DNA from 2 places in the Streptomyces sp. NPDC057099 genome. Region 1 is predicted to be linked to the other one. Evidence: riboswitches for the same ligand, from Rfam matches in the RefSeq annotation. Region 1 holds a riboswitch; the other holds the start of a gene.
What was found. A riboswitch is a leader RNA that binds a small molecule or an ion and turns the genes downstream of it on or off. The one in region 1 is predicted to bind glycine.

Region 1 (15,650 bases):
AGGGCCCGGTCGAGGAGCACGCCGCGGCGCCGGTCGTCGAGGAGCGGCCCGCGCCGGCCGAGCGGCGGTGGCCCGCCGGGCACGATGTGAGGCATGCCGGGTTCGGGCACGGGTGGGTGCAGGGCAGCGGCCTGGGGCGGGTCACCGTACGGTTTGAGACGCCCGGCTCCGAGCCCGGGCGGGTGCGGACCTTCCGGGTCGACGATCCGGAGTTGGAGCCGGCGGATCCATTGCCGTTGGTGTTACGCGAGTCCGAGGGGGGCCATGGGCCGGATGGTGAATCCGGGGGTGTGGGGCTGCGCTCCGCCGCCCCCTAGGCGTCCGCCGGGGGCCTTCAGGCCGTCTCGTCCTTGCCGGCCAGTTTGCCGAACTCGTGGTCCTGGAGCGGGGGAGGGGCGGCCACGTCGAGGCCGTAGTGGTGGTAGAGCTGGAGTTCCTGCTCCGGGGAGAGGTGGCGGCCCACGCCGAAGTCGGGGGCGTCCCTGATCAGGGCGCGGTCGAAGGGCACATGGAGGGCACCGTCGATCAGCTCGCTGGGCTCGAGGGGGACGAAGGCGTCCCTGCTGAACAGGCCGGTCCGTATCGCCGCCCACTCCGGGACGCCGGTGGCGTCGTCGAGGTAGACCTCGTCGATCGTGCCGATCCTGGTTCCGTTGCGGTCGAACGCCTTGCGGCCGATCAGGTTGCGCGGATCGATATCGGTTCGCACGGGCCCTCCACATGGTCGCAACTCATCCGTAAACACAACAAAACGGCACAATCGAGGAGGCGGCCACTCGAAGGTTCGTGCGTTGACCGCGCTGGTAGGCTGACAACGGCTGCTGACCCCGTGCGGGAGAGTCCTCCAGACACCATCGGAGGCGCCGAAGGAGCAAATCCTCCCCGGAATCTCTCAGGCCCACGTACCGCACGGACGAGGTCACTCTGGAAAGCAGGGCGGATGTCACGGCTTCCGCCCTCACCGACGGTGAAAGCCGGAGGCCTTCGGGCGATCCGGTGAAGCTCTCAGGTTGACATGACAGAGGGGGAGGCCGTCCGGGTACCCGTGCCGTGGTGCCCCTCGAAGGTCGTGTCAGACCAGGAGGCCTCCGCATATGACCGCCCATCGCATTCCGCTCTCCGAGCTCGAAGAGGCAGTTCCCTTCGAGCAGCGCCACATCGGCCCCGACCATGAGGCGTGCGCCAAGATGCTCGCGCACGTCGGCTACGGCTCGCTGGACGAGCTGACGGCCGCCGCGGTCCCGGCCGTGATCAAGAGCGCCGAGGCACTGGACCTGCCGGGCGCCCGCAGCGAGGCCGAGGTGATCGCCGAGCTGCGCTCCCTCGCCGACCGCAACCAGGTCCTCGGCTCCATGATCGGGCTCGGCTACTACGGCACGTTCACGCCGCCGGTGATCATGCGCAACGTCATGGAGAATCCGTCCTGGTACACGGCCTACACGCCGTACCAGCCGGAGATCTCGCAGGGCCGGCTCGAGGCGCTGCTCAACTTCCAGACCATGGTCGCCGACCTGACCGGACTGCCGACCTCCGGCGCCTCCCTGCTCGACGAGGGCACCGCGGCGGCCGAGGCCATGGCGCTGTCGCGGCGTCTGGGCAAGAACAAGAAGGGCCTGTTCCTGGTCGACGCGGACACGCTGCCGCAGACCATCGCCGTGATCGAGACCCGGGCCGAGCCCACCGGTGTCGAGGTCGTCGTCGCCGATCTCAGTGACGGCATCCCCGCCGGGATCGCCGAGCGCGAGATCAACGGCGTGCTGATCCAGTACCCGGGCGCCTCCGGAGCCGTACGGGACATCAAGCCGGTCATCGACCAGGCGCACGGGCTCGGGGCGCTCGTCACCGTCGCCGCCGATCTGCTCGCGCTGACCCTGCTGAAGTCGCCCGGGGAGCTCGGCGCGGACATCGCGGTCGGTACGACGCAGCGGTTCGGCGTGCCGATGGGCTTCGGCGGACCGCACGCCGGTTACATGGCCGTCGGGGAGAAGATGGCGCGCAGCCTGCCCGGGCGGCTCGTCGGTGTGTCCGTGGACGCCGACGGGAACAAGGCCTACCGGCTGGCGTTGCAGACGCGTGAGCAGCACATCCGTCGTGAGAAGGCCACCAGCAACATCTGCACCGCGCAGGTGCTGCTCGCCGTCATGGCCGGCATGTACGCCGTCTACCACGGGCCGGAGGGCCTGAAGAGCATCGCGCGGCGCACCCACCGGTACGCCACTGTCCTCGCCGCCGGGCTCGCGAACGGCGGTGTCGAGGTCGTGCACGGGGCCTACTTCGACACCCTGACCGCGCGCGTCGAGGGCCGGGCCGCCGAGGTCGTGGCCACCGCCGCCGAGCGGAACGGCGTCAACCTGCGGCTCGTCGACGCCGACCACGTCTCGATCTCCTGCGACGAGACCACGACGCGGGCCCAGCTGCGTGCCGTTTGGGCCGCGTTCGGGGTCGAGGGTGTCGTCGAGGCGCTGGACGCCGCCACGGAGGACGGGCTTCCGGGTGCCCTGCTGCGGACCGACGAGTACATGACCCACCCCGTCTTCCACCAGTACCGCTCCGAGACCGCCATGCTGCGCTACCTGCGCCGGCTGGCCGACCGTGACTACGCGCTCGACCGGGGCATGATCCCGCTGGGCTCCTGCACCATGAAGCTCAACGCGACCACGGAGATGGAGCCGGTCACCTGGCCCGAGTTCGGGCAGCTGCACCCCTTCGCCCCCGCCGCGCAGGCCGAGGGCTACCTCACGCTCATCCACGAGCTGGAGGACCGTCTCGCCGAGGTCACCGGGTACGACAAGGTGTCCCTCCAGCCGAACGCCGGGTCGCAGGGCGAGCTGGCCGGTCTGCTCGCCGTACGCGGGTACCACCGTGCCAACGGGGACGAGCAGCGCACCGTGTGCCTGATCCCCTCGTCCGCGCACGGGACCAACGCCGCGAGCGCGGTGATGGCGGGCATGAAGGTCGTCGTCGTCAGGACCGCCGAGGACGGCGAGATCGACGTCGAGGACCTGCGGGCGAAGATCGAGCAGCACCGTGACGAGCTGGCGGTGCTGATGATCACGTACCCGTCCACCCACGGTGTGTTCGAGGAGCACGTCTCCGAGATCTGCGCCCAGGTGCACGAGGCGGGCGGGCAGGTCTACGTCGACGGGGCCAACCTCAACGCGCTCGTGGGTCTCGCCAAGCCGGGGCACTTCGGCGGGGACGTCTCGCACCTGAACCTGCACAAGACCTTCTGCATCCCGCACGGCGGTGGCGGGCCCGGCGTCGGCCCGGTGGCGGTGCGTGAGCACCTCGCGCCGTATCTGCCGAACCATCCGCTGCAGCCCGAGGCGGGCCCGGAGACCGGGGTCGGTCCCATCTCCGCGGCGCCGTGGGGCTCGGCCGGAATCCTGCCGATCTCGTGGGCGTACGTCCGGCTGATGGGCGGCGAGGGGCTGAAGCGGGCCACGCAGGTGGCCGTGCTCAGCGCCAACTACATCGCCAAGCGGCTGGAGCCGCACTACCCGGTGCTCTACACCGGCCCCGGCGGGCTCGTCGCGCACGAGTGCATCATCGACCTGCGGCCGCTGACCAAGGCGACCGGTGTGAGCGTCGACGATGTCGCCAAGCGGCTCATCGACTACGGCTTCCACGCGCCGACGATGTCGTTCCCGGTGGCCGGGACGCTGATGATCGAGCCGACCGAGTCGGAGGACCTGGCCGAGCTGGACCGGTTCTGCGAGGCGATGATCGCCATCCGCGCGGAGATCGAGAAGGTCGGCTCCGGTGCATGGCCCGCGGACGACAACCCCCTGCGGGGCGCCCCGCACACCGCCGGCGCGCTCGCCGGGGAGTGGGAGCACGCCTACAGCCGTGAGGAGGCCGTCTTCCCGGCCGGAGTCGCGGCCTCCGACAAGTACTGGCCGCCGGTGCGCCGCATCGACCAGGCTTTCGGCGACCGGAACCTGGTGTGCTCCTGCCCGCCGCTGGACGCGTACGAGGACTGACCGACCGACCGGTCAGAGGGAGGGGCTCCGCTGATGCGGGGCCCCTTCGCCGTGCAGGGGTTCCGCGTCACGCGACGGCGAGTGACACCTCGGTCGACTTGATCAGGGCGATGACCGGGGTTCCGGCCGACAGGCGGAGGTCGTCCGCGGCGTCCTTGGTGATCGCCGCCGTCAGTTCGCCGCCCTCGACGGTGATCCGGACGGAGGCCATCGCGTCGCCGGCCGTGATGCCCGTGACCGTGCCGGGGAGCCGGTTGCGGATGGACAGGCCGTCGACCGGGGCGGTGGCCAGCGCGACCTCCGTCGACTTCACCAGGGCGCGTACGACGGTGCCCGGGGTGAGGCCGAGATCCTCGGCGGCCTCGCGGGTGATCGCGGCGGTGAGGTCCTGGCCGCCGCTGAGGCGAACCCTGACCGTCGCCATGGCCTCGCCCGGCGTGACAGCGGTGACGGTGCCGGGGAGCTGGTTGCGGATGCTCAGGCTCATGGGTGCACGGTAGCCCGGCGAGGCCCTTATGCCGGGTATGCGTTCGTCTGCGTCGCCTCGACCACCGCCCGACGAGATGGCGGGAGAGTTCTCGCGTACCGGTGGACCGCCCGAGGTGAGGGCCTCGCATGCGGACCGGGACCGGGTGGTGGAGGTGCTGCGCGTCGCCGCGGGTGACGGGCGGCTGACCATGGAGGAGCTCGACGAGCGGCTGGAGGCCGCGCTGTCCGCCCGTACGGTCGGCGAGCCGGCCGTGCTCACGACGGATCTGCGGTCAAGGCGCGCCGCCGGGCGGGGGCGGCAGCCGGCGCGCCTGTCGTGCTGCGGGTGCGGATCACCGGTGAGATCAGCTTCGGGCAGGTCGTGGTGCGCCGGCCCCGGAGAGGCTTCGGCAGGAGAAGAACCGGCGGCTGAGGCCCGTCAGCCGACGTGCACCCGCGGCCGCCGCTTCCGGTCGCGTTCCGCCTCGCGCAGGACCTCGCGGGTCACCGGGGCGACCTCGCCCTGGCCGAACAGGAAGAAGCGCAGGAGGTTGGTGAAGGGTCCGCCCTCGGTCCACTCGAAGTAGATGTGCGGGGTGCAGCCGGTCAGGTCGCGGGCGTGCAGGAGCAGGGCGGCCAGCGCGTTGGGGACGGAGGAGGACTCCAGGGTCAGAACGCGGTAGCGGCCGTGGAGCACCTCGCCGCGTACGGTCAGGCTCGCCTCGAACTCCGACGGGTCGGTGACCGTCACTTCGACGAAGACGAAGTCCTCCTGCCCGGGCACGTCGTTGTCCTGCCGGATCTGCTCGATCTTGTCCCGGTACTCCGCGATGTCGCGCCGGTCGGGCTCGTTGGCGATGAACCGCATCCTGCGGCTGGCCATGTCCCGGACGAAGCGCTCCGCCATGCCGTCCAGCGACACGCTGGTCACGCGCAGTTCGAACGCCCGGGCCAGCCGCGACAACAGGGAGACCAGGATGATCCCGGCGATGAAACAGGCACCGATCTTCACGCCGTCCGGGCGCTCGATCACGTTGAGCACGGTCGTGTAGAGGAACACCGCCGAGATGACCGCGAAGCCGATGGTCCAGTTCCGCTGCCGGGCCTTGCGGGCGGCGATGGTCACCGCGATCGCGGCGGAGCTGATGAGGACCAGCACACCGGTGGCGTAGGCGCCGCCCTGCGCGTTGACGTCGGCGTCGAAGATCCAGGTGACCAGGAAGGCGATCAGGGTGAAGACGATGACCATCGGGCGTACGGCGCGGGCCCAGTGCGGGGCCATGCCGTAGCGGGGGAGGTAGCGCGGCATCAGGTTGAGCAGGCCGGCCATCGCGGAGGCGCCGGCGAACCACAGGATGGCGATCGTCGAGACGTCGTAGACGGTGCCGAAGGCGTTGCCCAGGTAGTCGTGTGCCAGATAGGCCAGGGCGCGTCCGTTGGCCTGGCCGCCCGCCTCGAACTCCTTCTCGGGGATGAGGAGGGTGGTGATGAAGCTGGTGGTGATCAGGAAGACGCTCATGATGAGAGCGGCCGTGGTGAGCAGCTTCTTCGTGTCCCGGATGCGGCCCTTCGGGTTCTCCTCCGTGTCGCCGTCGTCGCCCTTGACATGCGGCATCACGGCGACGCCGGTCTCGAATCCGGACAGGCCGAGGGCCAGCTTCGGGAAGACGAGCAGGGCGACGCCGATCATGACGAATACGTTGCTGTGCTGCGTGGTGAGGGCGCTGGACCAGTCGGTGACCACATGGCCGGCGGTGACCACGTGGTAGAGGCCGACGACCACCACGACCGCGTTCAGCGCGAGGTAGGCGCCCACCAGGGCGACGGCGACGCCGATGGCCTCCAGGAAGCCCTTGAGGAACACCGCGCCGAGCAGCGCGACCAGGATCAGGGTGATCAGCAGCTGCTTGTCGTGCAGGGCGCTGTTCAGGTGCGGGTTCTCCACCAGGTGGGTGGAGGCGTCGGCGGCGGACAGGGTGATGGTGATCAGGAAGTCGGTGGCGGCGAAGCCGAGCAGGGTGAGGACGAACAGCTTGCCCTGCCAGAAGGAGAGCAGCCGCTCCAGCATCGCGATCGAGCCCTCGCCGTGCGGGCTCTCCTCGGCCACCCGGCGGTAGACCGGCAGGGCGCCCGCCAGCGTGACGATCACCAGCACGATCGTCGCGATCGGGGAGAGCAGTCCGGCGGCGAGGGCCGCGATGCCGGGCTGGTAGCCGAGCGTGGAGAAGTAGTCGACGCCGGTCAGGCACATCACCCGCCACCAGGGCTGGCCCTTGTGCGGGGGCTCCGGTTCGGCGTGGGGTCCGGTGTGGCCGCCGCCCTTGCCCATGTCGGACAGGCCCTCCAGCATCCAGGCACGCAGGCGACTGGGCGGGGTGGGCTCCGTACGGCTCGGTGGCACGTGCTCAGTGGTGGCCATCGAAGGTGCTCCCGAGAGGCGGCGCAGGGTCATTTCGGCCATCACTGGACGGCCCGATCAGCGTAAGCGGAGCGTGATGTCGTGGCCCGAGGATGAGAGGGCTGAGGGCGTCAAGCTTCCGTTAAGACTCGGCGTCGGGCGTCCGCGGCCGGGGCGCCGGGGTGTGAAACGCGAGCTGAGGGCGGGTGGGGTGGCGGATGGGCGTCCCGTCCGTGCGTCGGTGCGGTGTCCGCGGCCGGACCGTGTCTGAACACCCTGTGTGATCGCAGGCCGAGTGGTCTCCGTAAGGTTCGTTCAGTATTCCGAATGTTTCGCCCAACCTCACACTCTTGCATCGGGGTGAGATTCGCCGTGCGCGAGGGGTTGTCACCCTTTGGCGACTGTCTCTAGGGTGCGGCAACGACGCAGCTTTCTGGAGTTAATCCGAAACTTTCGAGGAGCATGATGGGCGACCCGGCACTGTCCCGCCGCGGCTTTCTGGCGGCTTCCGCCGCGGCCGGTCTGGGGATGACGGCACTGGCCGCATGCGGCGGGGACTCGGACGGAGGGTCGTCGGGGACGACCACGATCGAGTGGTGGAACATCTCCACCACCGAGCCGACCAAGGGTGTCTGGGCTGCGCTCGCCCGCAAGTTTGAGGCGCAGAACCCCAAGGTCAAGATCAAGATCGTCCAGCTGGAGAACGACGCCTACAAGTCGAAGATGACGGCCCTGACCTCCTCCGGGAAGCTGCCCGACATCTTCCACACCTGGGGCGGCGGAGTCCTGAAGCAGCAGGTCGACGCCGGACTCGTCGAGGACCTCACGGACAGCACCAAGCCGTGGGGCGACGCCCTGCTCCCGGTCGCCAGAGAGCCGTACCTGATCGACGACAAGGTCTACGGCATCCCGTTCGACATCGGCATGATCGGCTTCTGGTACAACAAGGCGCTCTTCGAGAAGGCCGGCATCAGCGCGCCCCCGACCACGTGGACCGGCTTCCTCGACGCCGTACGGAAGCTGAAGTCCGCCAAGGTCACGCCCCTCGCCCTGGCCGGCAAGGAGAAGTGGCCCGGCATGTACTACTGGGCCTACCTCGCGATGCGCACGGCCGGCGCCGACGCGTTGCAGAAGGCCTATGTGGACAAGGACTTCACCGGCGCCCCCTTCGTCGAGGCGGGAGAGCACCTCGACGAACTCGTCGGTCTCCAGCCGTTCCAGAAGGGCTACCTCGGCGCCGCCTACTCCTCGCCCACCGGCCAGGCCGCCAGCGTCGGCAACGGCAAGGCCGCCATGGAGCTCATGGGGCAGTGGGCCCCCGTGGTGCAGGCCGACGCGGGCAAGGGTCTCGGCAAGGACCTCGGATTCTTCCCGTTCCCCGCGGTCGAGGGCGGCAAGGGCGCTCTCACCGAGGTGTTCGGCGGAGGCGGCGGTCACGCCCTGCGCCGGGGCGCCCCGCAGGCGGCCGTCGACTTCCTGAAGTTCTTCGCGTCCGAGGCCACCGACCTGGAACTGGTCAAGAAGACCGGTATCCTCCCCGTGGTCCCGGCGGCCGAGAACGCCATCGCCGACCCCAACATCAAGGCCGTACAGGAGCAGTTGAAGAAGGCCACCGGCTTCCAGCTCTACCTCGACCAGGCCTACGCGCCCGCCGTCGGCCAGGAGGTCAACGACAGCGTCGCCGCGCTCATCGCCGGTTCCAAGTCTCCCGAGCAGGTCGGCCAGTCGATCACCAGGACCGCGAAGGAAGAGCAGTAGCCGGCGATGACCTCCACGTTCCTGCCGGACGAACGGACCGGCCCCGACGCCGGCCTGCCGCCCCAGCCCCCGGCCGCGGACCGGGCCCGGAGCCGGGCCCGGCGACGCGCGCTGAACTGGCTGACCGCGACCGGCTTCCAGCTGCCCGCCCTGGTGCTGTTCATGGGGCTCGTGCTGCTGCCGATGCTGTTCGCCCTGTACGCCGCGTTCTTCCGCTGGGGCGGCTTCGGCATGCCCACCGACTACATCGGCGGCGAGAACTTCACCCGGCTCTTCCAGGACGAGGTCTTCCTGGGCGACCTGTGGCGCTGTCTCGTCCTCGTGGCGCTGTCGCTCGTCCTGCAGCTGCCGTTCGCACTCGGCATGGCCGTCCTGCTCAACCAGCGCATGCGCGGCCGGGCGGTGTACCGGATGCTGTTCTTCGCCCCGTACGTCCTGTCCGAGGCGATCACCGGGATCCTGTTCGGCATGATCTTCGCCCCGGACGACGGCTTCGCCGACCAGCTCCTCGGCAGGATCGGGCTGGAGGGACTCGGCGGGGAGTGGTTCGCCGACCCGTCCATGGTCATGGCGACCCTGTTCCTGGTCATGACCTGGAAGTACTTCGGCTTCCACATGATGCTGTACCTGGCCGGACTCCAGGCCGTCCCGAGGGAGCTGACCGAGGCGGCGCTCATCGACGGGGCCGGTCCCTGGCAGCGTTTCCGCAACGTGACGCTGCCGCTGCTCGCGCCCACCCTGCGCATCAGCGTCTTCCTGTCGGTCATCGGGTCCATCCAGCTCTTCGACCTGGTGTGGGTGACCACCGCGGGCGGTCCCGACCACCACTCCGAGACCATGGCCGTGACCATGTTCCAGTACGGCTTCAAGCGCTACCAGGTCGGCTACGCCAGCGCGATCAGCGTGGTCATGTTCGGCATCAGTCTCGTCTTCGCCCTCACCTACCAGCGGTTCGTGCTCCGGCGCGATCTGGAGGGGGCCACCACGACCATGCGGGGTGACGGAAAATGACATCTCGTCAGAAGAGTGGCCGGAGCCTTCCGCTGCACCTCGTCCTGATCGCCGTCGGCGCGTTCATGGCCGTCCCTCTGCTCTACGCCGTGCTCTCCGGCTTCAAGTCCACCGACGAGCTGTCACGTAACCCGGTCGGTCTGCCCGAGTCGTGGGTGACCTCCAACTACACCCAGATCCTCGGCTCGGGGGACTTCTGGCGGCTGATCGGCAACAGCACGCTGATCGCGGTGGGCACGACCGTCCTGGTCGTCGCGGTCTCGGCCCTGTCGGCCTTCTCCTTCGCGCGGTTCGCCTTCCGCGGCCGGGAGGTGCTGTTCACGCTGTTCACGATGGGGCTGATGTTCCCGTTCGCGGTGGCGGCCCTGCCGCTGTTCCTGCTGCTGCGCTCCCTGGGGCTGCTGGACAACCCCCTCGGTGTGATCCTCCCGCAGGCGGCCTTCGGACTGCCGATGACCATCATCATCCTGCGGGGCTTCTTCCGGCAGATCCCCGGTGAGCTGGAGGAGGCGGCCACGCTCGACGGGTGCAGCTCGTTCGGCTTCTTCTGGCGGGTGCTGCTGCCCATGGCGCGGCCCGCGCTCGGCACGGTCTCGGTGCTGGCCGTCGTCACCAGCTGGAACAACTTCTTCCTGCCGCTGCTGGTGTTCACCGACGCGCAGTGGTGGACGCTGCCGATCGGGGTGCAGCAGTTCCAGGGGCAGTACTCCGCGGAGTACGCCAAGGTCTTCGCCTATCTGGTGCTGGCCATGGTCCCCGCACTCGCCTTCTACTCGGTCGCCGAGCGGCAGCTCGTCGGCGGCCTCACCGCGGGCGCCACGAAGGGCTGACGCGCGCCGCGCGTACGGCTCACCCATCCGTTTCGACGTCGAGGAGTCGCACCATGCGCAGAACCGCCATACGGCTCAGACTGGCTGGGGCGCTGACCGCCGCGCTGGTGGCCGGATCCATCGCCGCCGGCCCGGCGGCACAGGCCGGCGAGGAGCACGGCAAGGAACCCACCCTCGCCGATCTCGCCCAGCGGCACGGCCGCTACTTCGGGAGCGCGACAGACAATCCCGAGCTCGTCGACGCGCCGTACAAGGCCCTGCTCGGCAGCGAGTTCGACCAGATCACGCCCGGCAACGGCATGAAGTGGTACGCGACCGAGCCGCAGCAGGGCGTGTTCGACTTCTCCAAGGGCGACGAGATCGTGAACCTCGCCCGTGCCAACCGGCAGAAGGTGCGCGGCCACACCCTGGTCTGGCACAGCCAGTTGCCCGGGTGGCTCACGGGTCGGGAGTGGACGGCGCCGGAGCTGAGGGCCGTGCTGAAGAAGCATGTCCAGGCGGAGGTACGGCACTACCGGGGCAAGGTGTTCGCCTGGGACGTCGTCAACGAGGCGTTCAACGAGGACGGTACGTACCGGGAGTCGGTCTTCTACAAGACGCTCGGGCCCGGGTACATCGCCGACGCGCTGCGCTGGGCGCATCAGGCCGATCCGCGCGTGAAGCTGTATCTCAACGACTACAACATCGAGGGGATCGGCCCGAAGAGCGACGCGTACTACAAGCTGGCCAAGGAGCTGAAGGCCGACGGCGTCCCCCTGCACGGCATCGGCCTCCAGGCCCACCTCGCCCTCCAGTACGGCTATCCCACCACCCTGGAGGACAACCTCCGCCGCTTCTCCCGGCTCGGCCTCGACACCTCGCTCACCGAGGTCGACGTACGGATGATCCTGCCGGCGACGGAGGAGAAGCTGGCCCAGCAGGCCGAGTGGTACCGGGATCTGACGGAGGCGTGCCTGGCGGTACGCCGGTGCGTCGGTGTCACCCTCTGGGACTACACGGACAAGTACTCCTGGATCCCGGCGTTCTTCCCGGGCCAGGGCGCGGCCCTTCCATGGGACGAACAGCTCAAGCCGAAGCCGGCGTACTTCGCGCTGCGTGAGGCGCTTGGGGGGAGGTAGCGGGGGTGGGTGGCGCCCTGCTGTTGAGGGGGTTGGCGGGGCGCCAACCGGGATGGGCGGGGTGGGGCGGCCCGCGGCAGGTGTACGGGACGCGGCGCCCCCGTTGGCTCCTTGCCGCGCGCCCGCGTCGGTCGGCGCGATGCTGTGGGGACTCGGGGGCAGGGGCCGGTGCCGCTGTCCGGTTGGTGCGGGGGTGTTCGAAGGGCGCGGCGGGGGTGCCGTCTGGTTGGCGGCAGGCCTTGCTCGTGGGCGGTCAGGCTCGCACCGCCGGGGGACTCGAGGGGTGCGGTCGGTGGGGTCAGGCCTGCCCCGGAGGCATCGTGCTGGCGCGGATCACCAGGTCTGTTCCGAGTTCCACCCTTGGGGAGTCCGGCTGTTCGTCGCGGGTGAGGCGGAGGGCCGTGCGGGCGGCCAGTTTGCCCATGTCGGCGAGGGGCTGGCGGATCGTGGTCAGTGGGGGAGCCGACCAGCGGACTTCCGGAAGGTCGTCGAAACCGACCACGCTCATGTCCTGCGGCACCCGCAGCCCGCGCCGTCGCAGTGCCTCGATCGCGCCGAGTGCCATCTGGTCGCTGGCCGCGAACACGGCGGTGGGCGGCTCGGGCAGGTCGAGCAGCGTGTTGCAGGCGGTGAAGCCGGACTCGGGGCGGAAGTCGCCGGGGACGACGAGGGACGTGTCCATCGCGACACCGGCGCCTTCGAGGGCCGCTCGGTAGCCGTCCAGCCGGGCTCGGGAGCACAGCAGGCGCGGCGGGCCGGCGATCAGGCCGATCCGGCGGTGGCCGAGGGACAGCAGATGCTCGGTGGCCGCCATGCCGCCCGACCAGTTCGCGGCGCCGATCGTGGGCGCGTCCAGGGCGGGGGAGCCCGCCGGGTCGACGACGACCAGCGGGACGCCGAGGATCCGCAGTTCCTCGTGGAGCATCGGCTCCAGCGCCGACGTGACGAGGATGACGCCGTCGGACGCACGGGCCCGGAGGTTGCGCATCCACTCGCGGGCGTCGCCCGACCGACCGTGGATGGCCGACACCACGGTGCCGACCCCGGCCGCGTGCGCGACCTCCTCGACACCGCGGATGATCTCCACGGCCCAGGGACTGTCGAGGTCGTTGAAGACCAGGTCGAGCAGGGCCGCACGGGTGCCCGGCGCCGCGGGGCGCTTGCGGTAGCCGTGCCGGCGCAGCAGCTCCTCGACCCGGGCCCGGGTCCGCGGCGACACGTCGGACCGGCCGTTGACGACCCGGGACACGGTCGGCACGGACACGCCGGCCTGCCGGGCGATCTCCGTGATCGTGACCTTGCCCTCGGCGTCGGCCTCACGTGCTGCCACTTGCCCCACCTCCGTCGACGGGTGACCGCGAAACTTCCAGGAGTCTTCCGGAAAGCGGGCATCCGTGGGAAGGCGTACGAGCCAGGAACGGAGAAGTCGCCGCGGGTGACGGGGAGTGACGACCCCCGGACATGCGTCGGGGCCGGTTCGCAGAGTGTCCTGCGGCCGGCCCCTCATGTCTGCGGGCGGGGCGTCACCCTGCCCGGCGGCCCTCAGGCAGCCGTCATCACCTGGCTGCCGGCCAGCGGACGGTGCGGGGCGATGACCCGGCCGTCCGGCAGAAGCTCACCGGTGTCCTCGAAGAGCACCACGCCGTTGCACAGCAGGCTCCACCCCTGTTCCGGGTGGTGCGCCACGAGACGGGCGGACTCCCGGTCGGCGGATTCGGCTGACGAGCATGGTGTCTGGTGCTGGCACATGGGTGGGATCTTTCGCTCTGTCGTGATGGATGAGGTGACTGAGTTGTCTGAGTCGGTCGTCGTGTCTGTTCCGCGGCTAGAAGTGTCGTTCATGGCCGCCCCCCGTGATAAGTCGTCGGAACCCAGTGTTGCCCCATGGGCGTCATTCCGCAGGGATTTCGCGGCACCGCTTCTCACAGATTCAGGACGCATCACCCGCGCGGACGGTTCATCCCAACTGGGCTGTCACTTCGGGTGGTTCGCAGTGGCCGGATAGGGCTAGTCAGGTCGGGCCGGGAGTCTTTTCGGCTCGTACGAGCTATTAGGTGCTCGTACGAGCGATAAAAAGCCCGCACCCCGACGCCGGGAATTCGGCGACGGGGTGCGGAAGGCTTCACGCGTGGCCTTTCAGGCGGGTGAGCCGAGCAGTCGCGTGGGAGTCGCGCGGTGGGTCAGCACCGGGAGGAGTTCGGCGACGCGGTGCGGGCGATGGGCCGCGATGCCGGGAGGCGCGGGCGCCAGCGGGACGAGCAGGTCGGTGGCGGCGGGGTGGCCGGCGGCACCGTCCGCGGTGCAGTCCTCGTGCAGCCAGAGCGTCAGCATGTACAGGCTGGGCACCGACAGCAGGCGGGGCTGGTACGGCTGCGGCATCGTCTCGGCCTGGCGCAGGGCACGCTCGGTGGAGGTGATGTACGGGCCTTCGAAGAAGTGGGAGAAGGCCCAGCCGTCGGGGGTCAGCATGGTCTCCGCCGCGGCCACGGCACGCTCGCCGCAGCGGATCAGGAAGCGCCACCCGGTCAGCCGGGTGGCCGATACGCCCTCGGCCGTGACCCGGTCGAGAACGTGGACGGGCAGCGGAAGCTCGGCTGCGACGGGTCCCTGGGCGCGGAGCAGGGAGGGAGTTCGGGCCTCCCGGACCGCGGTCGGCGAGGAGAGCGCGGTCAGGACGGAACGGAGTGCGGGCGCGGGAGCCGGGGGGACATGCAGCGGCATGGTGGGTCGCCTCTCATTCAAAGGCACGGTGGCACGAGGGCGGGGGCGGACGGCGCTGTCTGCTCACGAGGGTCGACAGAGGCAGGGCCGGGTCTCATGAGCGAGAGGGGGGTGGGGTCCGCCGATCACCGACTCGACGGCAGGACCCATCGACCGTGGGCGCCAAGCTTCTGCCTTGCCGCGGAGTTTATACGACACGGGATCAGGGTGTGTTTCGCCTAGCCGTTTCCGGTGAGTAGAACAAGGGTACATTCGGTCGGCGATACGCGAGAATTATCCCGACTTCAGGCGGGGGTGTGAGGTGATGACCTCGGTGAATGTCCGTGAACCGGTCGGCCCATTCTCGTCGGCGTTTTTCACGAGTTCGCGGACGCCGAGTGGACACCGAAACCTGTTCTGTGCGACATGCCGAGTGAATGTGCCACTGGTCACACACGACCAGCGTAGCGGTCAGCGGACCCGTCCGGGACGTTATCGATCGCTTTCGCTGGGCATCCTCCACCTGACCGTGACCCCGGCGGCCGGATCTTGAGGCCCGCATCATCCGAGGAGGGACGCTTCGATGGGGGAGAAGGTCGTGGCAGGGCGGTTCGACCTGTCCGATCGCCAGCGCTACCGCGACAAGCTCCGTCGGTGTCTGACGGGCTTGGAGCGGCTCCTGGCGGAGAAGCGGTTCGATCGCCCGAAGAACCTCATGGGGCTGGAGATCGAATTGAATCTCGCGGGCTCCGACGGCATGCCGAAAATGTTGAATGCGCAAGTCCTGGAACGTATCGCGAGCCGGGACTTCCAAACAGAACTCGCCATGTTCAACCTGGAAGTGAACATTCCTCCACACCGTCTGGGTGGCCGGGTATTCGACCGGCTCGGGGAGGAACTCCGTACGTCACTGGCATATGCCGACCGAAAAGCAGGGGAAGTCGACGCGGGAATCGTGATGATCGGCATTCTGCCGACGCTCGACCGGGACGACCTGGTGTCGTCGAACCTCTCCGACGTCGACCGCTACACGCTCCTCAACGACCAGATCGTGGCCGCCCGGGGTGAGGAGTTCACCCTCGACATCGCCGGCGTGGAGCACCTCACCTGCACCTCGAAGTCCATCGCGCCGGAAGCCGCCTGCACCTCCGTGCAACTGCACCTCCAGGTCACCCCGGGTCGGTTCGCCGACGTGTGGAACGCGGCCCAGGCGGTCGCCGCCGCACAGATCGCCGTCGGCGCCAACTCGCCCTTCCTGTTCGGCCGCGAGCTGTGGCGCGAGTCGCGGCCCCCGCTGTTCCAGCAGTCCACCGACACGCGCCCGCCCGAACTCCAGGCCCAGGGCGTCCGGCCGCGCACCTGGTTCGGCGAGCGCTGGGTCGCC
Region 2 (15,650 bases), on a different contig from region 1:
CCATCAGCACGAGCAGGATGACGACGACGCCTCCCGCCATCGCCACCTTGTCCCGCTTGAAGCGCATCCAGGCGATCTGGGTGAGCGAGCGCCCCTCGATCTGGCTCTTCTTGACCCCGGCGAGCACGGCCTCGGGCTGTGCTCCGGCTTCCGCCCCGGTGGTCTCGATCGGTGCGGTCACGGTGCGATTGACCCCTCTCGACCCGGCGATCGCCGAGCCCCTGGCTGCCGCTGTAGCGGTTTTGTTTGTCTCGTACACGAGACCGACCCGGCCCGTGTCTTGCGGGGAGTCTTCAACGCTTTGGCGATCTGTTGCCAGACTTGGCGATGAAAGGATGCGTAAACGTGATGCTGTCTGCGGGGTTCCGTTATCCGGACAACGGGTAGCAGGGGTCGGACGCGCTGCGACAGGGGGATTTTAGGACATCTCCGCGCTTTTCACCCTTATCTACGCGCGGAGAGTTGAATGGCTGTCGCCTTCGGGAGGGGGGCGGGAACAGCCTCGGTGGGGCCGGTGGGGCGGCCTGTCGGGCGGGTCAGTACCTGCCCTGGGCAGGGGGGTATCCGTAGCCCGAGGCGGGGGCCTGGACGGGGGCGGTGGCGTGGGCCTCACGGTCGTAGAAGGGGCGTGCGCCGGAGCGCAGCCACATGGCGACCGGGTCGTGCTCGTCGGACATCGCGACGGTCGACACGGGGAGCCCGTCCGGTACGGCGCCGAGGGACTGCTGCATCATCGCGCGCACCGCGTCCACGGCCGGCGGCGAGGTGTCGTAGACGTCGAGCCCGATGGCGAGATACGGCGCCCCGAGCGCGGGTTGGACCCAGGCGCGGCGCAGCGAGCGGACGGCCGGGGTGCGGTGGGCGTTCTGCGCGAGCAGGGCGTAGAACTGCGGGATCTCGATGGCCGGTTCGGACAGCCGCAGGGGTCCGGCGGGCTGACGGTCCAGGCCCGTGGCGATGCGGCGCAGGTCGAGCCAGGGGATGCCGACGCCGCCACCGGGGGCGTGCGGGTTGAGCCAGAGGCCGTAGTGGTCGGGGTAGAGGGCGCGGGCCACGTCGATGCCGTCGACGACCTCGTAGCTGCGGTTCCAGCCGCTGGCCGAGAGCTCCTGCGCGGAGGTCACACAGGGGGCGTAGCCGCAGCGCTCGACCTCCATGTTTCCGTACTGGGCGTCGGGGGATCCGGCCTGGCCCTGCCACAGGAGCATCCAGATCTGGCCGCTGTGCGGGGTCGCGAGCGCGCGCAGGAGGGCCTCATAGGCGTCATAACGCCCGGGCGTGACCTGGCGCAGCATGTGCTCGACCTGTCCGGCCGCGGCCGTGCCGCTCGCGCTCACCTTTACCGCCCCTTCGTACAACGCCTCGACCGTGACCTAGCTTAAGCCCGCGCAGGTGCCAGGGGATTGGTGCCGGTGCGCGAGTGCGGGTCGTGTGTGGCTTGTCGCGCCCACGCGGCGGAGCCGCATGGTGTCACAGCCCCGCGCCCCTGAGGTGTCTGACCTACCGCTGGAAGAAGGGCCGGACCCGGTCCCTCATCCAGTTGCCCACCGGGTCCTCCGCCACGTCCAGGAGCACCAGGTTGACGGGCCAGGGGGCCGGGGACCGGGTGACCGCGCGGGTGAGGGCGTCCAGCGGGAGGGCGCGCAGGTCGCCTTCCCACTGGGAGAGTTCGACGCCGACGAACATCACGGGGTCGGCGGTCTCGATCGCGGCGAGGCAGCGGCGGGCGGTGACGACGACGCCGATCGCCTCGAACTCGGCGGAGGCGGCGGCGAGGAAGTCCACCGGGTCGTCCTGCCAGTCGGGCTCGAAGAGGCGGACCCGGCCGCCGCTCGCGGGGCCGTCCAGCGGGGTCCGGCCGGCCCGGCACAGCTCGGCCACGGCCGGCGGCGGGAGCGGGATGCCGACGACGCCGCCCGGGTTGATGGCCATCCCCGCGTGCGGGGGCAGACCGCGGGCGAACTCCACGGCGGGCGCGATGGTGTACGACATGTGCGAGCCGACGACCTGGCGGAACTGCTCCTCGGAGCTGAACACCGGCACGTACGCCTGGCCGTCGATCTCGATGCCGGGGAGATCGAGGGGGCCGCTCTGCGGGCCGCCGCCGCTGGGCAGCGGGATCCACACGAAGCTCCGGCCGAGCACCTCGACGATCCGCCCGCCGGCCGAGGGACCGGCACCGAGGGAGGCCGAGAGCACCTCCTCCAGCTCGTTGCCGGGCCATCCGCCGTGCGGGTGGGTCTGCGTCTGCGCCGGGAAGTCCGCGGAGAAGTCCGCCGGGAAGTCCATCTGCCTACCGCCTGCCTGAAACCACTGCTGTGGCTCAAAGGCTAGCGGCTCGGGAACACCGAACGGCCACCCCGTGAACCCCCGGCCCGCGGACAACCCCCGGGCCGGGCCCCCTGCCCCACGAACACGGCTCACGGGCAACGTCCGCCCGACCCGTGAACACCGGCTCACCGGCCGGGGACAGGCGGGCCTGTGAACACCGGCTCACGGGTCGGGGACAGTCGGCCTGTGAACACCGGATCACCGACCGCAGACGACCGGACCCGGGAACACCCGCCCACCGGCCGCAAACAACCTGCCCCGGAACACCCGCCACCGGCCACGGACAGCCGGGCCCAGGAACACCGGATGACCGGCCGGGGACTGCCGACCTGTGAACACCGGCCCACGGACAGGCCGAACCCGGGGACACCCGGCACCGGTCGCAAGCAGCCGAGCCCGGGAACACCCACCCTCCGGCCTGGGCGGTCAGCCCACGAAGCCGATGCGGTGGAGGGTGTTCGCCGCGTCGCGGTCGGCGAGGATCGCTGAGCCGCAGCCGGTGGGGAGTTCGCCGCGTTCGACCTCGTGGAGCAGGCGGGTGGTGGCGGCGCGGTGGCGCAGGAAGGCGTAGCGCGAGACGCCTCGGCCGCGGTCGCGCTGGCCGGCCAGGGCCTGCTCGGGGGTGACGTCGAGCATCAGCAGGTGGAGCGTGCCACCCCGGCGGCGGGCCTCGCGGGCCAGCCAGCGGCGGACCCACGCCTGCGTGCCGCAGTCGTGCACGACGACGGCCTCGCCGCCGCGCAGGGCGCGGCGCAGCCCGGCGTAGTGGGCGAGGCGGACGAGCGGGCGGTAGACCGCGTACGGCAGGGCGCGCGGCATCCGGCGCTCCCAGTGGTCGCGGGTGTCCTGGGAGTCGATGCGCCGGCCCGGCACGGTGCGCCGCATCAGCGTGGACTTGCCGCTGCCGGGCAGGCCCGTGACCACGACGATGTCGCGGGGGCCGAACAGCAGCGCGTGCGGGCCGCGGCCGGCGCGCTCGCGCAGATCGCGGACGACCGGCACCGGCTGCGGGCCGCAGGCCGCACGCGCCGGAGCGGTCGGCTGCTCGGGCAGCGCGATGCCCGACGTCGTGGCGTACGCGGTGGTCCTGTTCACCGTGATCGTCCTCCCCTGGGGCCAGGTACGGAGTCCCATGCCCGCCGAGTGTAAAGAGAAGGTAATGCCCGATGTCTCTGGTTTTAGTCCTCTTCCTGCAACAGGCCTGCTACAGGGTGGTCCCCCTGCCACCCCGCGACAATGCGTGCAATGATGTGCCCGCCAACTGCATACCGGCCGTTTGAATCCGCGCGGGAGAGTCCCCAGCACCGTTTCACCACTGGGGCGCCGAAGGAGCAAGTCCCTCCCTTGAATCTCTCAGGCCCCGTTACCGCGCGGGCGAGGCACATCTGAAAAGCGGGCCGCACCCTTCTCCGGAGTCCGGGGAAACGGCGTGGCCCCACCCAAGGTGCAAGCCGTTGACCTGCGTGGTCATGGCGAACCTCTCAGGTTCCGATGACAGATGGGGAGGAACGACCTCGCCCGTCATGCCTTTGGGAGACGACGACCGATGAGCAGTACAGGAGAACTCCGCCACACCGCGCTCGATGCCCTGCATCGTTCGCTCGGCGCGACGATGACCGACTTCGCCGGCTGGGACATGCCCCTGCGCTACGGCTCCGAGCGTGACGAGCACAACGCGGTGCGCACGAAGGCCGGGCTGTTCGACCTCTCCCACATGGGGGAGATCACCGTCACCGGGCCGGGGGCCGCCGCCCTCCTCGACCACGCGCTGGTCGGCAACATCGGCGGGGTCAAGCCCGGCCGCGCCCGCTACACCATGATCTGCCAGGCCGACGGCGGCATCCTCGACGACCTGATCGTCTACCGGCTGGCCGAGCAGGAGTACATGGTCGTCGCCAACGCCTCCAACGCCCAGGTGGTCCTGGACGCGCTGGTGGAACGTTCCGCCGGCTTCGACGCCGAGGTGCGCGACGACCGGGACGCCTACGCGCTGCTCGCCGTACAGGGCCCGCAGTCCCCGGGGATCCTGAAGTCCCTGACCGACGCCGACCTCGACGGCCTGAAGTACTACGCCGGTCTGCCCGGCACGGTCGCGGGCGTCCCTGCCCTCATCGCCCGCACCGGGTACACCGGCGAGGACGGCTTCGAGCTGTTCGTGAAGCCGGAGCACGCCGTCGAGCTGTGGCAGGCCCTGACCAAGGCGGGCGAGGCCGCCGGCCTGGTCGCGTGCGGGCTGTCCTGCCGCGACACGCTGCGCCTGGAGGCGGGCATGCCGCTGTACGGGCACGAGCTCAGCACCTCCCTGACGCCCTTCGACGCCGGGCTCGGCCGGGTGGTGAAGTTCGAGAAGGAGGGCGACTTCGTCGGCCGCGAGGCCCTGACCGAGGCCGCCGCGCGCGCCGAGCAGAACCCGCCGCGCGTCCTGGTCGGCCTCGTCGCCGAGGGCCGTAGGGTCCCGCGCGCCGGGTACCCGGTCGTCACGGGCGGCGAGGTGATCGGCGAGGTCACCTCCGGCGCCCCCTCCCCCACGCTCGGCAAGCCCATCGCGATGGCGTACGTCGACCCCGCGCACGCGGCTCCCGGCACCTCCGGTGTGGCCGTCGACATCCGGGGCAGTCACGAGCCGTACGAGGTCGTGGCGCTGCCGTTCTACAAGCGCCAGAAGTAGAGACTGGCCGAGCGCCAGAAGCAGACACCGGCCGCGGGCCGCCACAGCGGTCCCGGGCCGTCTCACCCCCGCTCACCAGCGGTCCCCTTCACAAGCACTCATCAGCACTCCCGCGCGTACAGGAGAATTCAGGCCATGAGCAACCCCAAAGAGCTGCGGTACAGCAAGGAGCACGAGTGGCTGTCGGGCGCCGAGGACGGCGTCTCGACGATCGGCATCACGGAGCACGCGGCGAACGCGCTCGGCGACGTCGTCTTCGTCCAGCTCCCGGAGGTCGGTGCCGCCCTGTCCGCGGGCGAGACCTGCGGCGAGCTGGAGTCGACCAAGTCCGTCTCCGACCTCTACTCCCCGGTCTCCGGTGAGGTCACCGAGGTCAACGAGGACGTGGTGAACGACCCGTCGCTGGTGAACTCGGCCCCCTTCGAGGGCGGCTGGCTGTTCAAGGTGCGCGTCACGGACGAGCCGGGCGACCTGCTCTCCGCCGACGAGTACGCCGCCTTCTCCGCCGGCTGAGAGGTCGTAGCCGTATGTCCGTCCTGAACACGTCCCTGCACGAGTTCGACCCGGCCGTCGCCGCCGCGGTCGACGCCGAGCTGCACCGGCAGCAGTCCACGCTCGAGATGATCGCCTCGGAGAACTTCGCCCCGGTCGCGGTCATGGAGGCGCAGGGCTCGGTCCTGACCAACAAGTACGCCGAGGGCTACCCGGGCCGTCGCTACTACGGCGGCTGCGAGCACGTCGACGTGGTCGAGCAGATCGCGATCGACCGCGTCAAGGAGCTGTTCGGCGCCGAGCACGCCAACGTCCAGCCGCACTCCGGTGCCCAGGCCAACGCCGCCGCGATGTTCGCGCTGCTCAAGCCGGGCGACACCATCATGGGTCTGAACCTCGCGCACGGCGGGCACCTGACCCACGGCATGAAGATCAACTTCTCCGGCAAGCTCTACGACGTCGTCGCCTACCACGTCGGCGACGACGGCCGGGTCGACATGGCCGAGGTGGAGCGGCTGGCGAAGGAGTCCCGGCCGAAGCTGATCGTCGCGGGCTGGTCGGCCTACCCCCGGCAGCTGGACTTCGCCGAGTTCCGCCGGATCGCGGACGAGGTCGGCGCGTACCTGATGGTCGACATGGCGCACTTCGCCGGGCTGGTGGCGGCGGGGCTGCACCCGAACCCCGTTCCGCACGCGCACGTGGTGACCACGACCACCCACAAGACGCTGGGCGGCCCGCGCGGCGGTGTGATCCTCTCCACGGCCGAACTCGCCAAGAAGATCAACTCCGCTGTCTTCCCCGGTCAGCAGGGCGGTCCGCTGGAGCACGTGATCGCGGCCAAGGCGGTCTCCTTCAAGGTCGCGGCCTCCGAGGACTTCAAGGAGCGCCAGCGCCGTACGCTGGAGGGTGCCCGCATCCTGGCCGAGCGTCTGGTGAAGGACGACGTCCGGGCCGTGGGCGTGGACGTCCTGTCCGGCGGCACGGACGTACACCTGGTCCTGGTCGACCTGCGCCACTCGGAGCTGGACGGACAGCAGGCCGAGGACCGCCTCCACGAGGTGGGCATCACGGTCAACCGCAACGCCATCCCGAACGACCCGCGCCCGCCGATGGTGACGTCCGGTCTGCGGATCGGCACGCCGGCCCTGGCGACCCGGGGCTTCGAGGCCGAGGACTTCGCGGAGGTCGCGGACGTCATCGCCGAGACGCTCAAGCCGTCCTACGACACGGACGCGCTCAAGGCCCGGGTGAAGGCCCTGGCCGACCGGCACCCGCTGTACCCGGGCCTGAACAAGTAGCTCCCGCACAAGCAGCACCTGCACAAGTAGCGAAGAAACCTTTCAGGGCGCCGTGCCCGCCACAAGCGGTCGCGGCGCCCGGCCCCACCGCACCACCCCCGTAGTCAGGAGTTCCCGTGGCCATCTCGGTCTTCGACCTGTTCTCGATCGGCATCGGCCCGTCCAGCTCCCACACGGTCGGCCCCATGCGCGCGGCCGGCCTGTTCGCCCGGCGGCTGCGCAACGAGGAGCTGCTGGAGTCGGTCGGATCGGTCCGTGCCGAGCTGTACGGCTCGCTCGGCGCCACCGGCCACGGCCACGGCACGCCCAAGGCGGTCCTGCTCGGACTGGAGGGCGAGTCGCCGCGCACGGTCGACGTGGAGAAGGCCGACGCCCGGGTGGACGCGATCAGGACCGACGGCCGGCTGAATCTGCTGGGCGAGCACGAGATCGCGTTCTCCTTCGACGACGACATGGTCCTGCACCGCCGCAAGGCCCTGCCGTACCACGCGAACGGCATGACCCTGTGGGCGTACGACGCCTCGGGCGCGGAGCTGCTGACGAAGACGTACTACTCGGTCGGCGGCGGGTTCGTCGTCGACGAGGACGCGGTCGGCGCGGACCGCATCAAACTCGACGACACCGCGCTGAAGTACCCCTTCCGCACGGGCGACGAGCTGCTGCGCATGGCCGAGGAGACGGGCCTGTCCATCTCGGCGCTGATGCTGGAGAACGAGCGCGCCTGGCGCACCGAGGAGGAGATCCGCGAGGGCCTGCTGGAGATCTGGCAGGTGATGCGGGACTGCGTGGCACGCGGGCTGTCGCAGGAGGGCATCCTGCCCGGCGGCCTCAAGGTCCGCAGGCGCGCCGCGAACACCGCGCGCAAGCTGCGCTCCGAGGGCGACCCGAAGGCCCTCGCCATGGAGTGGATCACCCTCTACGCGATGGCGGTCAACGAGGAGAACGCGGCCGGCGGCCGGGTCGTCACCGCCCCCACCAACGGCGCCGCCGGCATCATCCCCGCGGTCCTGCATTACTACGTCAACTTCGTGCCCGGCGCCGACGAGGAGGGCGTGGTCCGCTTCCTGCTCGCCGCCGGCGCGATCGGCATGCTGTTCAAGGAGAACGCCTCCATCTCCGGCGCCGAGGTCGGCTGCCAGGGCGAGGTCGGCTCCGCCTGCTCGATGGCCGCGGGCGCCCTGGCCGAGGTCCTCGGCGGCTCCCCTGAGCAGGTCGAGAACGCCGCCGAGATCGGCATGGAACACAACCTGGGCCTCACCTGCGACCCGGTCGGCGGGCTGGTCCAGATCCCGTGCATCGAACGCAACGGCATGGCCGCGGTCAAGGCCGTCACCGCCGCCCGTATGGCCATGCGCGGCGACGGCTCCCACAAGGTGTCCCTCGACAAGGTCATCAAGACGATGAAGGACACCGGCGCGGACATGTCGGTGAAGTACAAGGAGACGGCCCGGGGCGGGCTGGCGGTGAACATCATCGAGTGCTGAGGAAGCAGGCCCTGCCCGGCGCGTTCTCGTCGTCCGGCGCCGCCAGGGCCTTCCTCACCCGAAAGGGGTTCAACCCGCCGACGTCCGGATGAACTCGGCGGCCCTCTCCCCGATCATGATGGCGGGAGCGTTCGTGTTCCCGGTGACGAGGGTCGGCATGATCGACGTGTCCGCCACGCGGACGTTCTCGAGCCCGCGCACGCGGAGTTCGTGGTCGACGACCTTGCCCATCATGCAGGTGCCCGACGGGTGGTAGAAGGAGAACGACTGCGTGCGGATGAAGTCGTCGATGTCCTGGTCGCTGTCCGACAGCGGGGCGAGTCCGGCTTCGGCGGCACCGCGCAGGTCCGACTGCAGCAGGGACGTCAGCCGCTGCTCACGGGCGATGCGCATGCACAGCCGGACGCCCTCGCGCAGCCGCCGCCGGTCGTCGGGGTCGTCGAGGTAGTTGTGGAAGATGCGCGGCTTGGCGTACGGGTGGGAGTGCCGCAGCCGCACCGAGCCGCGGCTCGCGGGCCGTGCGACGTAGGGCCCGAACGACATTCCCGGCTCCAGCGGCGCGGCAAGGCCTTCGTCACGGACGATGCCCAGCGCGGCGTGGACCTGGATGTCCGGGGCAGGAAGGTCGTCGCTGGAGCTGAAGAAGCCGCCGGTCTCGTTCCACGCCATCGGGCCGGTGCCCTGCCGGCGCAGGAGCTGCTCCTCCGCGGAGGTGTCCGGTCCCAGGAGCGGCTCGGTGTCGCTGAAGAAGCTGATGAAGCACCCGGTGTGGTCCTGCATGTTCCTGCCGACGTCCGGCAGGTCGTGCCGGGGGGTGATCCCTCCCGCGGTCAGTTCGTCGGCCGGCCCGACGCCGGACTGGAGGAGCAGGTGGGGCGAGTTGTAGGCCCCCAGGGACAGCACGATCTCACGGTCGACGCGGATCGTCCGGACGGTTCCGAGGTGGTCGACCTCCAGGCCGGTGGCCCGCGAGCCGTCGAAGCTCAGGCGCAGAGCGGTCGTCGAGGGAAGCACGGTGAGGTTCGCACGGCCCGCGGCCGGCTCCAGGAACGCGATCGCGCTGCTGCACCGCAGGCCGTTCCGCTGCGTGACCTGGTGGTAGCCCACGCCCTCCTGCTCGGCTCCGTTGAAGTCCGAGTTGTACTTGTGGCCCGCGTCCTGAGCCGCCTCGACCCATGCCGTCAGCAGGGGGTGGACGGAGTTGGGGTTGCTGACGGTGAGGGGGCCGCCGACGCCGTGGAAGTCGTCGGCTCCGCGCTCGTTGTCCTCGGACTTCTTGAAGAAGGGCAGGACGTCGTCGTACCCCCAGCCCGGGTTGCCGAGCCGCTCCCAGGTGTCGTAGTCGTAGCGGTGACCGCGGACGTACAGCATCGTGTTCATCGAGCTGGTGCCGCCGATCGCCCGGCCGCGGGGCAGGTAGGCACGGCGCCCGCCGAGCTGCGGCTCGGGTTCCGTCTCGAAGTCCCAGTCGAACGCCGTCTTGAGCTGCTGCGAGAACAGGGCGGGGATCTCGAAGAGGCGGCCCCTGGCCGGCGGCCCCGCTTCGATCAGCGCGACCGTGACATCAGGATCCTCGGACAGCCGGGCCGCCAGCGCACAGCCGGCCGAGCCGGCACCGACGACGATGTAGTCATACGTTTCCGTGTTCATTTCGCCTCCCTGGAACTGGTTCCTGGAGAGGCTAGAGACGCCGGGCATGCTCAGCCCATGCACGACGTGAGCAACTCAGGCGGCTGTCATTACCCATTCCGTGCATGTGCTGAATCCGTGCCGCTGCTTACGCTCTCTTGGAACCACCGCGGCAAGGAGGGGAATCCCACTCATGTCCGACCCGGTCCGTCAGGATTACACGCCCCCGGAGCTCCGGCCCGAGGCCCTCGTTTCAGTCGGTACGGCCGAAGAGATCAGCACCGATGTCCTGATCATCGGCTCCGGCATGGGCGGGTCCTCGCTGACCTGGGCGCTGAAGGACTCCGGTCTCGACGTGCTCGTCGCCGAACGCGGCCATTTCCTGCCCCGTGAACCGGAGAACTCGCAGCCGGCCGAGATGTATATCAAGGGCCGGTACAAGAACGCCGGCCATTGGTACGACGGCAGCACCGGCAAGCCGTTCGCGCCGGGTGTGTATTACTGGGTGGGCGGAAACACCCGTTTCTACGGAGCCATGCTGCCCCGTTTCCGGCGCAGTGACTTCACCGAGGTGGAACACCACGAGGGCGTCTCGCGTGCCTGGCCTTTCGATTACGACGACCTGGAGCCCTTCTACACCGTCATGGAGCATCTGCTCCAGGTGCACGGGCAGACCGGCGAGGACCCGACCGAGCCGCCCCGCTCCAAGCCCTACCCGTACCCCGCGCTCCAGCACGAACCGGAGATCGAGCGGTTCTCCCGGTCGCTGCGCAGGCAGGGCCTGCACCCGTTCCACACGCCGAACGCGCTGAACATCAGCACGCAGGCCGATCGCGCCGCCGTGACGACCGCCGACGGCTGTCCGGACGAGACGGGCATGAAGTCGGACGCCGAGAACCGGCTCCTGCTCCCCGCGCTGCGCGACGGCGTGAAGATCCTCACGGGTGCGGAGATCACCCGTCTGATCACCTCGCCCGACGGGCGCAAGGTCGTCGCCGCCGAGGCACGGCACGCGGGCCGTACCGTCCGGATCAACGCCAAGACCTTCGCCCTCGCCGGAGGCGCCGTCAACTCGACCGCGCTGCTGCTGCGTTCGGCCGACGACGCGCACCCTGAGGGTCTCGCCAACTCCTCAGGGCTGCTGGGCCGCAACTACATGGTCCACAACAGCACGTTCTTCGTCGGGGTCAACCCCCTGCGGACCAACCCCACGCAGTGGCAGAAGACCCTCGGTCTGAACGACTTCTACGAAGCGGGACCAGGGACGCGCTTCCCGCTCGGGAACCTCCAGATGCTGGGCAAGCTACAGGCCCCCATGCTCAAGCCCGCCCGTCCGTGGGCACCGACGTGGGCCCTGAAGTTCATGGCGGCCAGGAGCCTCGACATCTACCTGACGACCGAGGACCTCCCGTCCCGGAACAACCGGGTGCGCGTGGACGGCGACCGCATCCTCATCGACTGGACGCCGACCAACCTCGCGCCCCACCACGAACTCGTACGCCGGGTGACCCGGGCGGTCCGCAAGTCCGGCTATCCGCTGATCTTCACCCAGCGCATGGGGATCGAGACCAACTCCCACATGTGCGGAACGGCCGTGGCGGGTCACGACCCGGCGCAGAGCGTGCTGGACCCCCTGTGCCGCAGCCATGACGTCGAGAACCTCTGGGTGACCGACTCGTCGTTCTTCCCGTCCTCCGCGGCGCTCAACCCGGCCCTGACGATCGGGGCGAACGCCCTGCGCATCGCCCCGTCCCTCGCCCGGGCGACGAAGGGCTGACGCCGTAGCGGCCTGACCCGCCGCAGGTCAGGTCCGCCGCAGCGTCGGCTTGCGCAGCAGATCGTGTCCGCGCACGGCCAGTTGCAGCCGCTGCTGGTTGCTGACCTGGGTGAGGTCGAGCCCGAGGATCTCGGAGAGTTTGTCGAGGCGGTGGTAGAGGGTGCGTCGCTGGATGAAGAGTTCCTCCGCCGCCCGCGCCTTGTTGCCACCGCAGTCGAGGAACGAGCGCAGGGTGGGCAGCAGAGGGTTCTTCGCCAGTGCGTCGTGCTCGAGGAGCGGACCGAGTTCGTCCTCGACGTAACGCCTGAGCTCGGGCCCCTCGGAGAGGGCGACGAGAAGGCGCAGAGCCCCCAGATCGTCGAAGTGACGCACTTCCGTGGTCGAGGCCGCCGCGGCGACGGACGCCGCGCTGCGGCTCTGGCGCAGCGCCAGCGGAAGCACCGCCGGCTCCACGATGCGGCTGATGCCACCCCGTACCCCGTGATCGGCCAGCAGGGTCCGCACACGGCCGGCGTCGGCGCGGGTGGGCAGTCCCACGACCGCCACGTCGAAGTCACCGGTGTCGCCCACGACGGCGGGCCAGCCGGCCTCCTCCAGAAGGCGGGCGAGGATGTGGTCCTTGACGGGCTCCTCGTCCCCCGCCCATGCCGTGACGACGATCAGGTCCCGCCCGCGCAGGTCCTGGCCGAGCGCCAGGCTGAGCGTCACGAACCGCTCTCCCGTGACGTCGCCGAGGAGCAGCCGGTTGAGCAGCGCCGTCTGGCGCTGGGACGCGCGGGCGCCGCTCTCCCGCTCGCTCAGCAGCGAGATCGCCACGGCCGCGGCGGCCCGCTCCAGCGTGCGCAGTTCGGGCGGGCTCGGCTGCCTTCCACCGTGCAGAAGGTGCAGCCACCCCCATGACTCGCCCCGGAGCACCACGGGTTGGCGAGCGCACGGCGCGACCTCGCGGAACGACGCCGCCGAGGCGGTCGGGACCTCGGGACGCTGCGCCGCCAGCGAGGTGTGGCGTTCGTGGATCGCCCGGGAGTGCGCGCTCCACTCGTCCACGATCCGGTCGGCCTCCGGCGTCGCGCCTCCGTACGCCAGCATCTGATGGGCGACGTCCTCCAGCACCACGGGGTGCCCGGTGCGACGGGCCAGTTCTCTGACCACTCCGACGTAGTCCTCGTCCGCCAGGAGCAGGTCCATGAACGCCTGGCTGGTGGCCTCCTCGGCGATGAGCTGCTTGACGCGCATCCCGACCAGGACCTCGTGGACCTGGGCCGATGTCTCGACGAAGGGAATCTCGTCGGTGAGTCCCACCAGGGGCAGGCCGACCGCCTCCGCCTCCTCGATCACGGCCTCGGGCATGGAGTCGAACATGCGCCCGGCCAGTTCGACGACGAGTACGGCCGCGTGGGCGTCCGCGAGCCGCCGGATGAAGGCACGCTGCTCGAGCTCCGTCGCGCCCATGCCGAGGCCGGCCGTCAGCAGCATCTCCTGACCCGTGAGAAAGCGATGGATGTCCGGGATCTCCCCGGTGTGCACCCAGCGCACAGGACGGTCCAGATTCCTCTCCCCGGCGTACACACGCACGGCCGTGCGCGTGAACACCTCAAGCTCCAGTACGGCGCGAACAGTCAGAACTTGAGCCATGATCCACGACCTCGGTGTGTGCAGAACCCCCGGTCAATATTGCACACACTGTGCCTGTCGTCCCACGCCCCGTTTGCCCAGACTTCAGGGCAAGCCCGCAGGCACGACCCCGTGCAAGGAGTGCAGAGTGTCAGCACAACACAAGACCATCAAGGCTCCTGTCGCCGTGAAGACGTCGCGGACCAGCCGTCCGGAAATCGTCGAAACCGTCGCGGACGTGATCGCCGACGTACGTGCCAACGGCGACGCCGCCGTGCGCCGCTGGTCGCAGAAGTTCGACGACTGGAGCCCGGAGTCCTACCGTCTCGGTCCGGACCAGATCGCCTCGGTCGTCTCCTCCGTCCCCGAGACGGTCCTCGACGACCTGCGGTTCGTCCAGAAGCAGGTCCGCGGCTTCGCCCAGGCGCAGCGGGATTCCCTCACCGACTTCGAGGTGGAGACGCTGCCCGGCGTCTACCTGGGGCAGCGCAACATCCCCGTCGGCGCGGCCGGCGCCTACGTGCCCGGCGGCCGCTACCCCCTCACCGCGTCGGCCCACATGACCGTCCTGACGGCCAAGGTCGCGGGGGTCGGACGGGTCGCCGCGACGACTCCGCCGGACCGGGGTGCTCCGCCGCCCGTCAGTATCGCCGCGATGCATCTGGCCGGCGCCGACGAGATCTACGTGATGGGCGGTGTCCAGGCCGTGGCCGCCCTGGCGCTGGGCACCGAGACGATCGACGCGGTCGACATGCTCGCCGGCCCCGGCAACGCCTACGTGGCGGAGGCCAAGCGCCAGCTCTTCGGCGAGGTCGGGATCGACCTCTTCGCCGGACCGACGGAGGTACTGATCGTCGCGGACGGCACCGCGGACCCGTTCGTGGTGGCGACGGACCTGCTGTCCCAGGCCGAGCACGGACCCGACTCCCCGACGGTTCTCATCACGACGTCCGAGGAGGTGGGCAGGCAGACCATCGCCTGGGTGGACAAGCTGCTGCCCGACCTGCCCACCGGAGACATCGCCGGGCGCGCCTGGCGCGACCACGGCGAGGTGATCGTGGTCCCCACCCTGGACGCCGCCTACGAACTCGCCGACGAGTACGCCAGCGAGCACGTCCAGATCCTCACCGCCGAGCCCCGCGAGGCGCTGCACCGGATGCGCAACTACGGTGCCCTGTTCCTCGGGGACAAGACGTGCGTCGCCTACGGCGACAAGGTCATCGGCACCAACCACGTGCTGCCCACCCTGGGAGCGGCCCGCTACACCGGCGGCCTCTGGGTCGGCAAGTACCTCAAGACCATGACCTATCAGGAGATCAGGGACTCCGGGTCCAGTGCCCGGCTCGGCGAGATCTGTGGCAGGGCCTCGCGCATCGAGAACTTCGAGGGACACGCGCGCTCGGGAGACGTCCGCGCCGCGCGCTTCGGATCGGCCCGGCTGGACTGGACCGACCACACCTTCGAGCAGAGCTGAACCGCGATGACCGATCGCGACTTATGCCGGACCGCATACGCAGCACGGCAGCCGTTCGACAAGGAGCACTTCCCCCTCGACCCACGGAGATCGTCATGTCAGCTACGGACAACGAGGCGCACGCGGCGCCCACATCCACCCCCGTCGGCCCCTCGGGCGGGGCCGCGACCCCCGTCTCATCGGCCGAGGACGCGGAACTGCTCGCCGCACTGGGTTATGAGCAGAAGTTCGACCGCAAGGTCAGCCTGTGGGGCAACTTCGCCCTGGGCTTCGTGTACCTCTCGCCCCTGGTGGGCGTCGTGGCCCTCTTCGCGGTCGGTCTGGCGACCGCCGGCGGACCGTCCATCTTCTGGATCGGCATCGTCGGGGCCGGGCAGTTCCTGGTCGCGCTGGTCTTCGGGGAGGTCGTCTCGCAGTTCCCGCTCGCGGGCGGGCTCTACCAATGGGTCAGAAGGCTCTGGAACGGGCGCTATGCCTGGTTCAACGCGTGGACCTACATCTGTTGCATCACCATCGGCATCACCAGCACCGCACTGTTCAGCTCGGACTTCGTCGCCAGCCTCTTCGCCGGAACCGCCGACGCGCCCGGCATCAGCTCCACGCCCTCTCAGCGCCTGTGGATCGCGATCGGCGTCACCGCCGTCTGCCTGATCTGCAACTGCTTCGGCACCAGGACTCTGGCGCTGATCTCGAAGATCGGGCTCGCCGCGGAACTGATCGGCATCGTTCTCGTGGGCTTCTACCTGCTGATCTTCGAACGGCACAACTCCATCTCGATCTTCTTCGAGACCAGCAGCTCCACCCACGACAACTACGTCATGGCCTTCATCGCGGCCTCGCTCGTCGGGCTCTTCCTCTTCTACGGCTTCGAGGCGTGCGGCGA

Region 2: linked by a shared signal. The riboswitch ahead of gcvT (glycine cleavage system aminomethyltransferase GcvT) and the one ahead of gcvP (aminomethyl-transferring glycine dehydrogenase) in region 1 are both predicted to bind glycine.

Annotation. Positions count from the first base shown of each region.
Region 1 is NZ_JBHUTX010000001.1:10,298-25,947, forward strand. Features, by position in the region: partial or broken gene ACFT4A_RS00055 (DNA polymerase IV) at 1-416, shown strand, start outside; gene ACFT4A_RS00060 (PRC-barrel domain-containing protein) at 335-709, opposite strand; glycine riboswitch at 823-918, shown strand; gene gcvP (aminomethyl-transferring glycine dehydrogenase) at 1,095-3,983, shown strand; gene ACFT4A_RS00070 (molybdopterin-binding protein) at 4,051-4,470, opposite strand; partial or broken gene ACFT4A_RS00075 (DUF1707 domain-containing protein) at 4,547-4,681, shown strand; gene ACFT4A_RS00080 (amino acid transporter) at 4,891-6,870, opposite strand; gene ACFT4A_RS00085 (extracellular solute-binding protein) at 7,315-8,607, shown strand; gene ACFT4A_RS00090 (carbohydrate ABC transporter permease) at 8,614-9,618, shown strand; gene ACFT4A_RS00095 (carbohydrate ABC transporter permease) at 9,615-10,448, shown strand; gene ACFT4A_RS00100 (endo-1,4-beta-xylanase) at 10,502-11,566, shown strand; gene ACFT4A_RS00105 (LacI family DNA-binding transcriptional regulator) at 11,865-12,896, opposite strand; gene ACFT4A_RS00110 (DUF5999 family protein) at 13,109-13,315, opposite strand; gene ACFT4A_RS00115 (hypothetical protein) at 13,703-14,287, opposite strand; gene ACFT4A_RS00120 (glutamate-cysteine ligase family protein) at 14,850-15,650, shown strand, end outside.
Region 2 is NZ_JBHUTX010000046.1:46,984-62,633, reverse strand. Features, by position in the region: gene ACFT4A_RS34905 (ABC transporter permease) at 1-181, opposite strand, end outside; gene ACFT4A_RS34900 (enhanced serine sensitivity protein SseB C-terminal domain-containing protein) at 537-1,337, opposite strand; gene ACFT4A_RS34895 (enhanced serine sensitivity protein SseB) at 1,501-2,289, opposite strand; gene ACFT4A_RS34890 (AAA family ATPase) at 2,758-3,426, opposite strand; glycine riboswitch at 3,609-3,710, shown strand; glycine riboswitch at 3,712-3,839, shown strand; gene gcvT (glycine cleavage system aminomethyltransferase GcvT) at 3,878-4,999, shown strand; gene gcvH (glycine cleavage system protein GcvH) at 5,135-5,512, shown strand; gene glyA (serine hydroxymethyltransferase) at 5,527-6,789, shown strand; gene ACFT4A_RS34870 (L-serine ammonia-lyase) at 6,906-8,273, shown strand; gene ACFT4A_RS34865 (GMC family oxidoreductase) at 8,343-9,923, opposite strand; gene ACFT4A_RS34860 (GMC oxidoreductase) at 10,096-11,679, shown strand; gene ACFT4A_RS34855 (PucR family transcriptional regulator) at 11,707-13,314, opposite strand; gene hisD (histidinol dehydrogenase) at 13,442-14,767, shown strand; gene ACFT4A_RS34845 (APC family permease) at 14,863-15,650, shown strand, end outside.